Regions from separate parts of the Kaistia sp. SLG-1 genome, predicted to be linked through region 2. Evidence: predicted binding sites of a transcription regulator. Region 2 holds the regulator's gene; the other holds the start of a gene.

Region 1 (5,421 bases), 2.6 Mb from region 2:
CGCACGCCCGGCAGATCCTTGACGCGGCCGCCACGGATCATGACGACAGAGTGCTCCTGCAGGTTGTGGCCTTCGCCCGGAATGTAGCCAATGACCTCGAAGCCATTGGTCAGGCGAACCTTCGCGACCTTACGAAGTGCCGAGTTCGGCTTCTTCGGAGTGGTCGTATAGACGCGAGTGCAAACACCGCGCTTCTGCGGGTTCTCCTGCAGCGCCGGAACCTTGTTCCGCTTCGCCGGGGCTTGACGCGGCTTGCGGATGAGCTGGTTAATTGTCGGCATGCTTCGCCTTTCAGCTAGCCTACGGTTCTGTTTCTCTCCGCTTTCGCACCTTTGCCACAACCGTTCGGCCATGAACAAAGAGCGCCCGTACCGCTAAGAGCGGAGGCGCTACGAAATGCAGAGGATCACGGCTTTCACCGCGATCGTGCGTGTCGTTCTAACGTCTGTTTCGATCCCGACAGTGTCTAAACCTGAACTCCGCAACGCGTCGTCGCTGGAAAATTTGGGCTTACCACCTGCCTGAAAGCTTGCGGAACCTACTTATTTGGACCGTTCCAGTCAACCCCTGTGTGGGGTTCTTTTCGACAGCCCGTCCGCCGCAACGTTTGCGCATCGCACCCGCGATCTCGGCAATTTATGCCAACGGAAACACCCCGTCACGCACTTTTGTTGCGAACACCGAGCCGTGCCCACGCCCGCAGCTGACTCAGCGTCCGATTCATTTCGGCGCTGCCGTCCGGGTCGAGAACGCGATTCCTTTCTGACCGGTTACGATCATCAGGATTCGAACGGTTTCTTCACCGACGACTCGGCCGTTGTGGCGATGATCGACCATTTCGGCGAACGAATCCCCCGCCTTGAAGAATCGCTTGGGCCCGCCTTCGCTCTCCACCTCGATCGTGCCGGCGAGGATATAGGCATAGGCCGGGACCGGATGGGTGTGCCACCCCGTCTCGCCGCCTGGCGGAATTTCGACGATCAGCGTCTGCACCTCGGGATCCGCGACATCGGGATAGCGGATCGGATCGCCACTGGTCGTCGTGGTGGTCTGCAGGATGCGCTTCACCTTCACCGAAGGCTTGTAGCTCTCTTCGGCATGCGCGGCCGCGCCGGACAGCGCGAGGCTTGCCGCGACCAGTATCAGAAGTTTCATGATGGCCCCTCCCCGGGCGCGCTTCCGCGAAGCGCAATGTTCAGCCGCGCGGCGTTCCGGCCGCCGGGCTTCCCCAGCGGTATTGCTAGAGCGTTCGGCACAAAAGGAAAAGGGCCGCCCGGAGGCGACCCTTCCCTATGGTGAACGCCGGAACGTCGGGAGCGCTACTGCGCCTTCAGGAAGTCGCCGACCTCGAGCACGATGAACTCGTTGTTGTCGGCCTTGCCCTTCTCACGGCCGACCGAGAACGGGAAGTTGTTGTCGTCGGCGACGATGATGTGGGTCTCGTCGATGCGATCGACATTCTCGATCGTCTCGAACGGGAAGGTGAAGATGCCGTCCTTCGAGCCGGCGCGGGCGACGCCGTTCGGGTCCTTGATCCCCATCAGGTCAATATAGCCGATCTTGCGGACGACGCCGTCGGCATCGGTCTTGGAGAGATCGATAAGGTAGACGCGCTTGAACTTCGCCGGCTCGGTGGCCCAGCCATCGCGCGGGTCACCCTCGCCGCCGTCGCGCTCGATCACCAGGGCGCGGGTGGCATCGATCATGTTGAAGTCGCCGATGGCGTTGCCGAAATCCTCGAGTGGATAGTAGCGGACCTTGTCGGCGAAGCCCTTCGTGGCGATGTCGAAATCGAAGATCGGCAGGACGGACTTGCCGCCCTTCTCCAGGTACTTGCCGGCCGCCGCGTCCCAGGGCGCGCCTTCGAGCATCGGATGCAGCGTCTTGCCGTCGGCGGAGAGGGCCATGCCCTCAAAACCCTTGGAGCGACGGACGTTGAATTCCGGCATCGGCTTGTCGGGGCCGCCCGGCATCTGGACGGCGTAGTTGTCGGGGCTGCGATAGGCGACACCGTTGACGACCGTCTCCTTGAGGCTCAGCACCGTGCCGTCGGCCGCGACCTCGAGCAGGTACGGGCCGAACTCGTCGCCGATCCAGAAATTGTCGCCGACCTTCTGGATGCTCTCGGGATCGAAGTCCGCGCCGGTCAGATAGCGGGCGTCGGTATTCTCGTTGACGATCCGGAACGGCACGACGCGGTTCGGATCCTTGGCGAAGATCGTCTTCAGGACGGCAACGCGGCCCGTCTCCCAGTCCGGCTTGACGATGTGGAACATGATCATCGCGTCGCCGGAATTGGCCTTGGAGCCGAAGCCGTTATCGGTCAGCACGACATAGGTGCCGTCGCCGAGCGCGCGGATGCCGGAGAAGCCCTGCACGGCCTGGCCCGCGAAGGGACGGGCGAGGCCGGTCGTCTCGTCGACGATCGAATAGAGGCGGTCGAAGCGACGACCGAAATCGGCGCCGGTGCCCGTGAAGCGGCCGGTCATATTGAGGGAGGCCGGCGCGTCGGCCGGGGGAACGGCGAAGCTCTGCGCCGGCAGGATCGCGTGCTGGCTCAGCACGGCGTCGAACTGGCGGGGCTCGGCGGCGGCAGCACCCGCCGCCATGGCGACGAGCGACAGACCGGCGAGAAGGGCATGGCGAAGCGACATGGACGAATCTCCGTTCAAAGGAATGGAGATCTCCTAGGCCCCGCACGTCACAGGCGAGCGACGCGGGGATGTCACAACCATGACAGGCCACCGAACAGTCCGGCGGCGGGTCCATCTCGCCCGCGCGTCCGGCGCGAGCGAGGCCGCATTCAGATAGGCGCCTCAGTAAGAGACGCTGCCCTCGGGCTTCAGCAGGTCGCCCGTCGAGGCGGCGTTGTCGGTCAGCGATTTGCCGAACGCCTTGATCTGGTCGTCATAGGTATCGCGGGTCCTCGGATCGATGACCGCAACCGGCGCGGAAACGATCAGGCCGGCGGCCGTGCCGACACTCGCCGCCGCGCCCGTGGTGACCGCCACCAGCTTGTCGCCGAGCGCGATATGGGAATCGGTCATCGGCTGGCCGGACGCCAGACGCGTCCCGATCAGCTGCACGACTTCGGGGCTCGCCGCGAACTTCGCGTGGTTGAGCTTGTCGTCGGTGTGGAGCTTGGTCAGGTCGATGACGTTGATGTTGTCGGCCGCCATCTCAGACGCATAGGGCTCCTGCGCCACGTCGATCTGGCCGAGGCGCTCGACATTGCCCCAGACGCGGCGGGAAACCTGCAGGGCGCGGTCGTCGCGCGAGACGAACAGGGTGAAGCTCGGCCCCTTCGGCCCGATATCCACCATCTGGCGGCGGAACACGTCGACGTCGACATCCGGCGCCGCCAGCATGACGTTCTTGATCTTGGGCGAGACGCGCTTGTCGCGAATGGCCATCTGGCGCAGCGCCTCGAGCGCGACCCAATTGCCCATCGAGTGCGCCAGGATCGACACCTCGTCGACATTCGGGTCGTCGGCGAGCGCCTTCAGCAGCAGTTCGAGCGCATCGCGGGAATAGTTGTTGCTCTCGCGATCATAGCCATAGGAGAGGACGCTGCCGCGCGACGGCCAGGTGAAGAGGATCGGCACCACCTTGGCATCCGAGTCGTGCACGATCTGCGCGAAGCGATAGACGGCGTCCTCGAACCGGTTGTTGAAGCCGTGGATGAAGACGAGCGCCTGGCGGCGGGGCGACTGCTTGATCTGGCGATTGAACCAGACCTTGGCCTGCGCGAGGTCCATGTCCTGCGCCTTGACTGTCACGAAATCCGTCGCGGGATTGCCCGGCAGCTTCTTCGGCCACTGCACGTCGCCCTGCTTGCGCACGGCGTCCGGCGGGACCGAGACGACGATGTTGGCGAAATCGATGGCGCGGCCGCGCTCGCCGGTGAACATCTGGCCCGGCACGGTGGAGCGCTGGCGGGTGGTGGCGACGGCCATGTCGACCGTGGTCGCGCCGGGCACCGGCGTTCCGATCTCCACCGGCAAAAGCACGTCCTTCGGACGGCCGGCGCAGCCCGCCAGCAGACCGATGACGACAAGGCTGGTGACAGACGTCCTGATCAGAACCGAGACGTTACGCAAGTCGAACTACCCCCGAAAAGCACGACGCACTACCTCGAGAGGCAGCCGGACCGGAGAACACCCTACCCCATCCACATGACAAGATGGACTCATTATGGCCAACGGGCGGCAGCCCGGCCCGTGGCACGAAAAAGGCCGCCCGAAGGCGGCCTTTTCCCAGTCCTGTGGCAGGCCGATTACTCGGCCGCGTTGGTCAGATCGCCGAGCAGGCCGGCCGGCGCTGCGGCCGGAGCCGACGCCGCCGAGGAACGACGACGCTCCTCGAGGATCAGGTCGTCGCGCTTGGTCGCGATCTCGCGGATGCGGCCCATCGTGCCGCCCGTACCCGCCGGGATCAGACGACCGACGATGATGTTCTCCTTGAGACCATCGAGCGGATCGATCTTGCCGTTGACGGCCGCCTCGGTGAGGACGCGGGTCGTCTCCTGGAAGGACGCGGCCGAGAAGAACGAACGCGTCTGCAGGCTGGCCTTGGTGATACCGAGCAGCACAGGGTTTCCGGCTGCGGGCTTCTTGCCCTCGGCCTTCGCCTTGTCGTTGATCAGGTCGAACTCGAGACGATCGACCTGCTCGCCGTTGAAGAACTCGGTCTCGCCGGCATCGAAGATCTCGACCTTCTGCAGCATCTGGCGAACGATCACCTCGATGTGCTTGTCGTTGATCTGCACGCCCTGCAGTCGGTAGACGTCCTGGATTTCGTTGACGAGGTAGGCCGCGAGTGCCTCCACGCCCTTGATCGCCAGGATGTCATGCGGCGCCGGGTTGCCGTCCATGATGTAGTCGCCCTTCTCCACGGCGTCGCCTTCCTGGAGATGGAACGGCTTGCCCTTCGGGATCAGGTACTCGATCGGCTCCAGCGGCTCGCCATCGATGCCGACCGAACCCTCGGCCGGCTCGACGATGACGCGACGCTTGTTCTTGTAGTCGCGGCCGAAGCGGATCGTGCCGTCCATCTCGGCGATGATGGCGTGATCCTTCGGACGACGGGCCTCGAACAGCTCCGCCACGCGCGGCAGACCGCCCGTGATGTCGCGCGTCTTGGCGCCTTCCGTCGGAATACGCGCCAGCACGTCACCGGCGTGGACCGTCGCGCCCGGATCGACCGAGAGAATGGTCTCCACCGAGAGCATGTAGCGGGCTTCGCCACCGCGGGGCAGCTTCAGGATCTTGCCGTCCTTGCCCTTGATGACGATCGCCGGCTTCAGGTCGCCGCCGCGCGGATTGGCACGCCAGTCGATGACGACGCGCTTGGTGATGCCGGTCGACTCGTCCGCCGTCTCGACGACGGAGATGCCTTCCACCATGTCCTCGTAGCCGATGG
Region 2 (5,421 bases):
AGCGGCCTCTCGCTGGCGGTGTTCACGGAAATGACGCCGCCGCCCGGCTCGGCCGGCGGCCTGCTGAACGCCATCTGGGGTAGCCTCCTGATGACCTTCGGCGGCGTCATCATCGGCACGCCGATCGGCATCCTCGCCGGCACCTACATGTCGGAATACGGCCGCAACAACAAGCTGACGACGATCGTCCGCTTCATCAACGACATCCTGCTGGCGGCGCCCTCGATCGTCATCGGCCTGTTCGTCTACGAGGTCATGGTCGTCCAGATGGGCCACTTCTCGGCGCTCGCCGGCATGGTCGCCCTCGCCATCCTGGTGATCCCGGTCGTCGTCCGCACCACGGAAGACATGCTCAACCTGGTGCCGAACCAGCTGCGTGAAGCGGCCGCGGCGCTCGGCCTGCCGCGCTCGGTCATGATCCGCCACGTCGCCTACAAGGCCGCGATGTCCGGCATCGTCACCGGCGTGCTGCTGGCGATCGCCCGCGTCTCCGGCGAGACCGCCCCGCTGCTCTTCACGGCGCTGAACAACCAGTTCTGGAGCACCAACCTCAACGCGCCGATGTCGTCGCTGCCGGTGACCATCTTCCAGTTCGCGCTGTCGCCCTATCCGGATTGGCAGAAGCTCGCCTGGACCGGCGCCCTCCTCATCACCTTTACCGTGCTGGCACTCAACATCGTCGCCCGCGCCTTCCTCAGCCCCAAGGCTTCCAAATGACCCAGACCGCGATGAACACGGCCGGCATGGCCGAGAAGATCTCGATCCGTAATCTGAAGTTCTTCTACGGCGACAACCTGGCGCTGAAGACGATCAACCTGCCGCTCTACGAGAAGAAGGTCACGGCGTTCATCGGCCCGTCGGGCTGCGGAAAGTCGACGCTGCTGCGGGTCCTCAACCGCATGTACGACCTCTACCCGCGCCAGCGCGCCGAGGGCGAGGTGATCTTCGACGGCCAGAACGTGCTGAACCCCGACCAGGACCGCAACATGCTGCGCGCCCGCGTCGGCATGGTGTTCCAGAAGCCGACGCCGTTCCCGATGTCGATCTACGAGAACATCGCCTTCGGCATCCGCCTCTACGAGAACATCTCGCGCTCCGAGATGGACGGCCGGGTCGAGGCGGCGCTGACGCGCGGCGCGCTCTGGAACGAGGTCAAGGACAAGCTGCATTCGAGCGGCCTCAGCCTCTCGGGCGGCCAGCAGCAGCGCCTCTGCATCGCCCGCACCATCGCGGTGCGGCCGGAAGTCGTGCTGTTCGACGAGCCCTGCTCGGCGCTCGATCCGATCTCGACCGCGAAGATCGAGGAACTGATCGACGAGCTGACGACCGACTACACGATCGCCATCGTCACGCACAACATGCAGCAGGCGGCGCGCGTCTCCGACTACACCGCCTTCATGTATCTCGGCGAGCTGATCGAGTTCGACGAGACGACGAAGATCTTCACGTCGCCGAGCGACAAGCGCACCCAGGACTACATCACCGGACGCTTCGGCTGAGGCCGGGCGGACGTAGGAGCACGAGATGTCCGAACATATTGTTTCCCGCTACGACGAAGAGCTCAATGACGTCGCCCGCCGCATCGCCGAGATGGGCGGCATGGCGGAGCGCCTGGTCGACGTTGCCGTCGGTGCTCTGATCCGGGTCGACACGGCCACCGCCAAGCAGGTGATCGCCGACGACAAGAAGCTCGACGCACTGCAGCGCGAATGCGAAGAGCGCGCCATCATGATCATCGCCCGGCGCCAGCCGATGGCGATGGACCTGCGCGAAGTCATCGCGGCGCAGCGCATCGCCAGCGATCTCGAGCGCATCGGCGATCTGGCCAAGAACATCGCCAAGCGCGTCATGGCGCTCGATGGCCAGCTCCAGTCGAAGCGCTTCAACACCGGCGTCGAGCACATGGCGGAGCTGTCGCTGACCCAGCTCAAGGACGTGCTGGACGCCTATGCGAGCCGCGACGTCGACCAGGCCTATGAAGTCTGGAAGCGCGACGAAGAAATCGACGCCATGTACACGTCGCTCTTCCGCGAGCTTCTGACCTACATGATGGAAGATCCGCGCAACATCACCTTCTGCACGCATCTCCTGTTCTGCGCCAAGAACATCGAGCGCATCGGCGATCACGCCACCAACATCGCCGAGACGGTCTACTATGTCGTCACCGGCCAGGTGCTCGCCGAAGACCGCCCGAAGCAGGACGAGTCGAGCACGACTGCCGTCAACTATGAGAAGAACTGACGGTATCGTCAGCCACACCCCAGGAATTCGTGAATGACGCCACGCGTTATGATCGTCGAGGATGAGGAGGCGCTGAGCCTCCTCCTCCGTTACAATCTGGAAGCGGAAGGGTACACGGTCGAGGTCGTGCCGCGCGGCGATGACGCCGAGATGCGCCTCCTCGAAACCGTGCCCGACCTGCTGCTGCTCGACTGGATGCTGCCGGGGATCTCCGGCATCGAGCTCTGCCGCCGGCTCCGTGCCCGCGACGCCACGCGCACGCTGCCGGTGATCATGCTCACCGCCCGCGGCGAGGAGCAGGAGCGCATCCGCGGTCTCGCCACCGGCGCCGACGACTATGTCGTCAAGCCGTTCTCCGTGCCGGAGCTGATGGCGCGCGTGCGGGCGATCCTGCGCCGCTCGCGGCCCGAGGTGATCGCCACGCTGCTGCGCGCCGGCGACATCGAGCTCGATCGCGAGACGCACCGCGTCCGCCGCTCGGGGCGCGAGCTGCATCTCGGCCCGACCGAGTTCCGCCTGCTCGAATATCTGATGAAGAGCCCCGGCCGCGTGTTTTCACGCGAACAGTTGCTGGATGGGGTCTGGGGTCGTGACGTCTATGTCGACGAGCGCACCGTCGACGTCCATATCGGCCGCCTGCGCAAGGCGGTGAACCGCGGCCGCGTCAAGGATCCGATCCGCACCGTGCGCGGCTCCGGCTATTCCTTCGACGACCAGTTCGCGATGGCCTGAGGCAACCACTCCGCGTGAACCCTCCCCTTGAGGGAGGGTCGCCAGATGCGAGATAGTCCGGGGGGCTGCCGTGGCTGCCTCCGGCACGGCTTCTTCCGGGGAGGACCACCTCCTGCCTTCGCCTCCCCCTGAGGGGGAGGTCGGACCGCAGGTCCGGGAGAGGGTTTAGGGAACCCTCCGGATAGACCGTAAACCCTCACCCGCCGCACTTCGTGCGTCGACCTCTCCCTCAGGGAGAGGTGAGGGGCGAGCTTCGGATCCGCCTTCAAGAGCTAAAGAACAAGAAGCCGCGTGCGGGACAGAATCCCGGCGCGGCTTTCTGTTGTTGGCAAGGGGAGGCCGGAAAACAAATCGGCCGTGCGCCTCGATGGAGGACGGCACGGCCGGGATTGCGGCTGGTCTCGTCGGCGCGCCAGGCGCCGGAGCCAGCGTCAGGCCGGCGCGATCAGGCGCCGACGGCCTTCTTCTGGCGGCGGTCATGCACCGGCTGGTAGGCGACGCGCGAATGATATTCGCAGTAGGGAATGCCGGAGTTCGACCGCTGGCCGCAGAAATGGAAATCCTCGGTGCTCGGGTCGCCGATCGGCCATTTGCAGGTCTGTTCGGTGAGCGTGAGGATCGTGGCATGCAGGCTGATCGGCACGACGACGTCGTCCGAGCCGGCCGGGCGGGGCATGCGCCGCGGTTCCGGCACGATCTGGCCGAGCGGCTTCAGCGCGGTATTGCCCGCCACCAGCGGCCTGACAGGATTGGGGCGGCCCGTCGTTGCGGATCGGCCATTGCTGGTCGTCGCAGGCTTGCGGGCGCGAGCCACCGGCGTCGAAGCCGGCTTGGCGCGACCCGACAGGCTCAGCCGATGTACCTTGCCGATGACCGCATTGCGCGTTACGCCGCCAAGCTCCGAGGCGATCTGGCTCGCGCTCAAACCGTCGGTCCAGAGCTTCTTCAGCAACTCAACCCGTTCGTCCGTCCAAGTCATAGCGTGTCCTTGTCGGTCGGAGCGATACCCGGAATCCTGTCGCGGTCGTCGGCCAGGGGGCATGACGACTTTGAACGCGATACTTGGGTCAGGGGGAGGTACCGGCTCGATATTTCGTATCTTAACGGTTATTAAGATACTATATGGCCTGACTCGGTGACAAGAGTCGGCAGGAATCCTAGATGTGGATCCTTGCGTTTTCCCCAACTTGCGGTCTCGGCCCCGAACCGTGAGTCGGGTCAATCGCTTAGCCGCCGCCGAGGCCCCTCCGCCGCCGTTTTCATTGACACAAAACGTCACGACCGTGATATAAGGGCAACGCAAAAAGGTGCTGCCCGGCGCGTCGGCCTCGGGTGGCACTTTTGATTTTTGGCACCCATTTCCGTGGTTTCATCCGAAGGAGGGGATATGAACGCCCCCGATAGCAGCGTAAAAAAGACCTCGTCCAGCCTCTTTGACACCTTTGCGCGTGCACCGCTCGAGTTCGAGCGAGGCGAGGGGGCCTGGGTCTTTACGCGAGACGGGGACGCTTATCTCGATTTCTCCGCCGGCATCGCGGTGAACACGCTCGGCCATGCCAACCCGGTCCTTGTGCAGGCGCTGACCGAACAGGCCGGCAAGCTCTGGCACACGTCGAACCTGTTCCGGATCCCCGGCCAGGAGAAGCTCGCCGACACGCTGGTCGCCAACTCCTTCGCCGACCGCGTCTTCTTCGCCAATTCGGGCGCCGAGGCCAACGAGGCCGCGATCAAGACGGCGCGGCGCTACCACTATGTCAACGGCCAGCCCGAGCGGTTCCGCATCCTCACCATCGAGGGCGCGTTCCACGGCCGGACGCTGGCGACGCTCGCCGCCGGCGGTCAGCAGAAATATCTCGACGGCTTCGGCCCGAAGGCGGACGGTTTCGACCAGGTGCCGTTCGGCGACATGGCGGCGATCAAGGCGGCGGTGACGCCGGCGACGGCGGCGATCATGATCGAGCCGATCCAGGGCGAAGGCGGCGTGCGCTCCTTCCCGACCGATTTCCTGCGCGAGCTCCGGGCGCTTTGCGACGCCGAGGGCATGCTGCTGATCATGGACGAGGTCCAGACCGGCATTGGCCGCACCGGCAAGCTGTTCGCCTATGAGTGGACTGGCATCGCCCCGGACATCCTGACGGCGGCCAAGGGCATCGGCGGCGGCTTCCCGCTCGGCGCGTGCTTGGCCACCAACGAGGCGGCCAAGGGCATGACGCCCGGCACGCACGGCACCACCTTCGGCGGCAATCCGCTGGCGATGGCGGTCGGCAATGCCGTGCTCGACGCGGTGCTCGCCGACGGCTTCCTCGAGCATGTGCGCGAGACCGCGCGCTATCTGAGCCAGCGCCTCGGCGGGCTGATCGACAGCCATCCCGGCGTCGCCGACGGCATTCGCGGCGAGGGCCTCTTGATTGGCATTCACGCGCTGAAGCCGATCCCCGAGGTCGTCGC

The links. The regulator PhoB, encoded in region 2, activates phosphate uptake and scavenging genes when phosphate is short. The targets are predictions, from matches to a motif close to TGTCATNNANCTGTCAT.
Region 1: a site for PhoB is predicted at 2,723-2,739, ahead of AC6HZP_RS15755 (esterase-like activity of phytase family protein). Genes of this name have one in related genera too.

What each region holds. Positions count from the first base shown of each region.
Region 1 covers NZ_AP048544.1:3,441,861-3,447,281, forward strand. The annotation lists gene rpsL (30S ribosomal protein S12) at 1-281, opposite strand, end outside; gene AC6HZP_RS15750 (cupin domain-containing protein) at 721-1,155, opposite strand; gene AC6HZP_RS15755 (esterase-like activity of phytase family protein) at 1,320-2,654, opposite strand; gene AC6HZP_RS15760 (alpha/beta hydrolase) at 2,817-4,100, opposite strand; gene rpoC (DNA-directed RNA polymerase subunit beta') at 4,277-5,421, opposite strand, start outside.
Region 2 covers NZ_AP048544.1:816,723-822,143, forward strand. The annotation lists gene pstA (phosphate ABC transporter permease PstA) at 1-717, shown strand, start outside; gene pstB (phosphate ABC transporter ATP-binding protein PstB) at 714-1,499, shown strand; gene phoU (phosphate signaling complex protein PhoU) at 1,525-2,241, shown strand; gene phoB (phosphate regulon transcriptional regulator PhoB) at 2,275-2,973, shown strand; gene AC6HZP_RS03690 (GcrA family cell cycle regulator) at 3,419-3,952, opposite strand; gene AC6HZP_RS03695 (aspartate aminotransferase family protein) at 4,361-5,421, shown strand, end outside.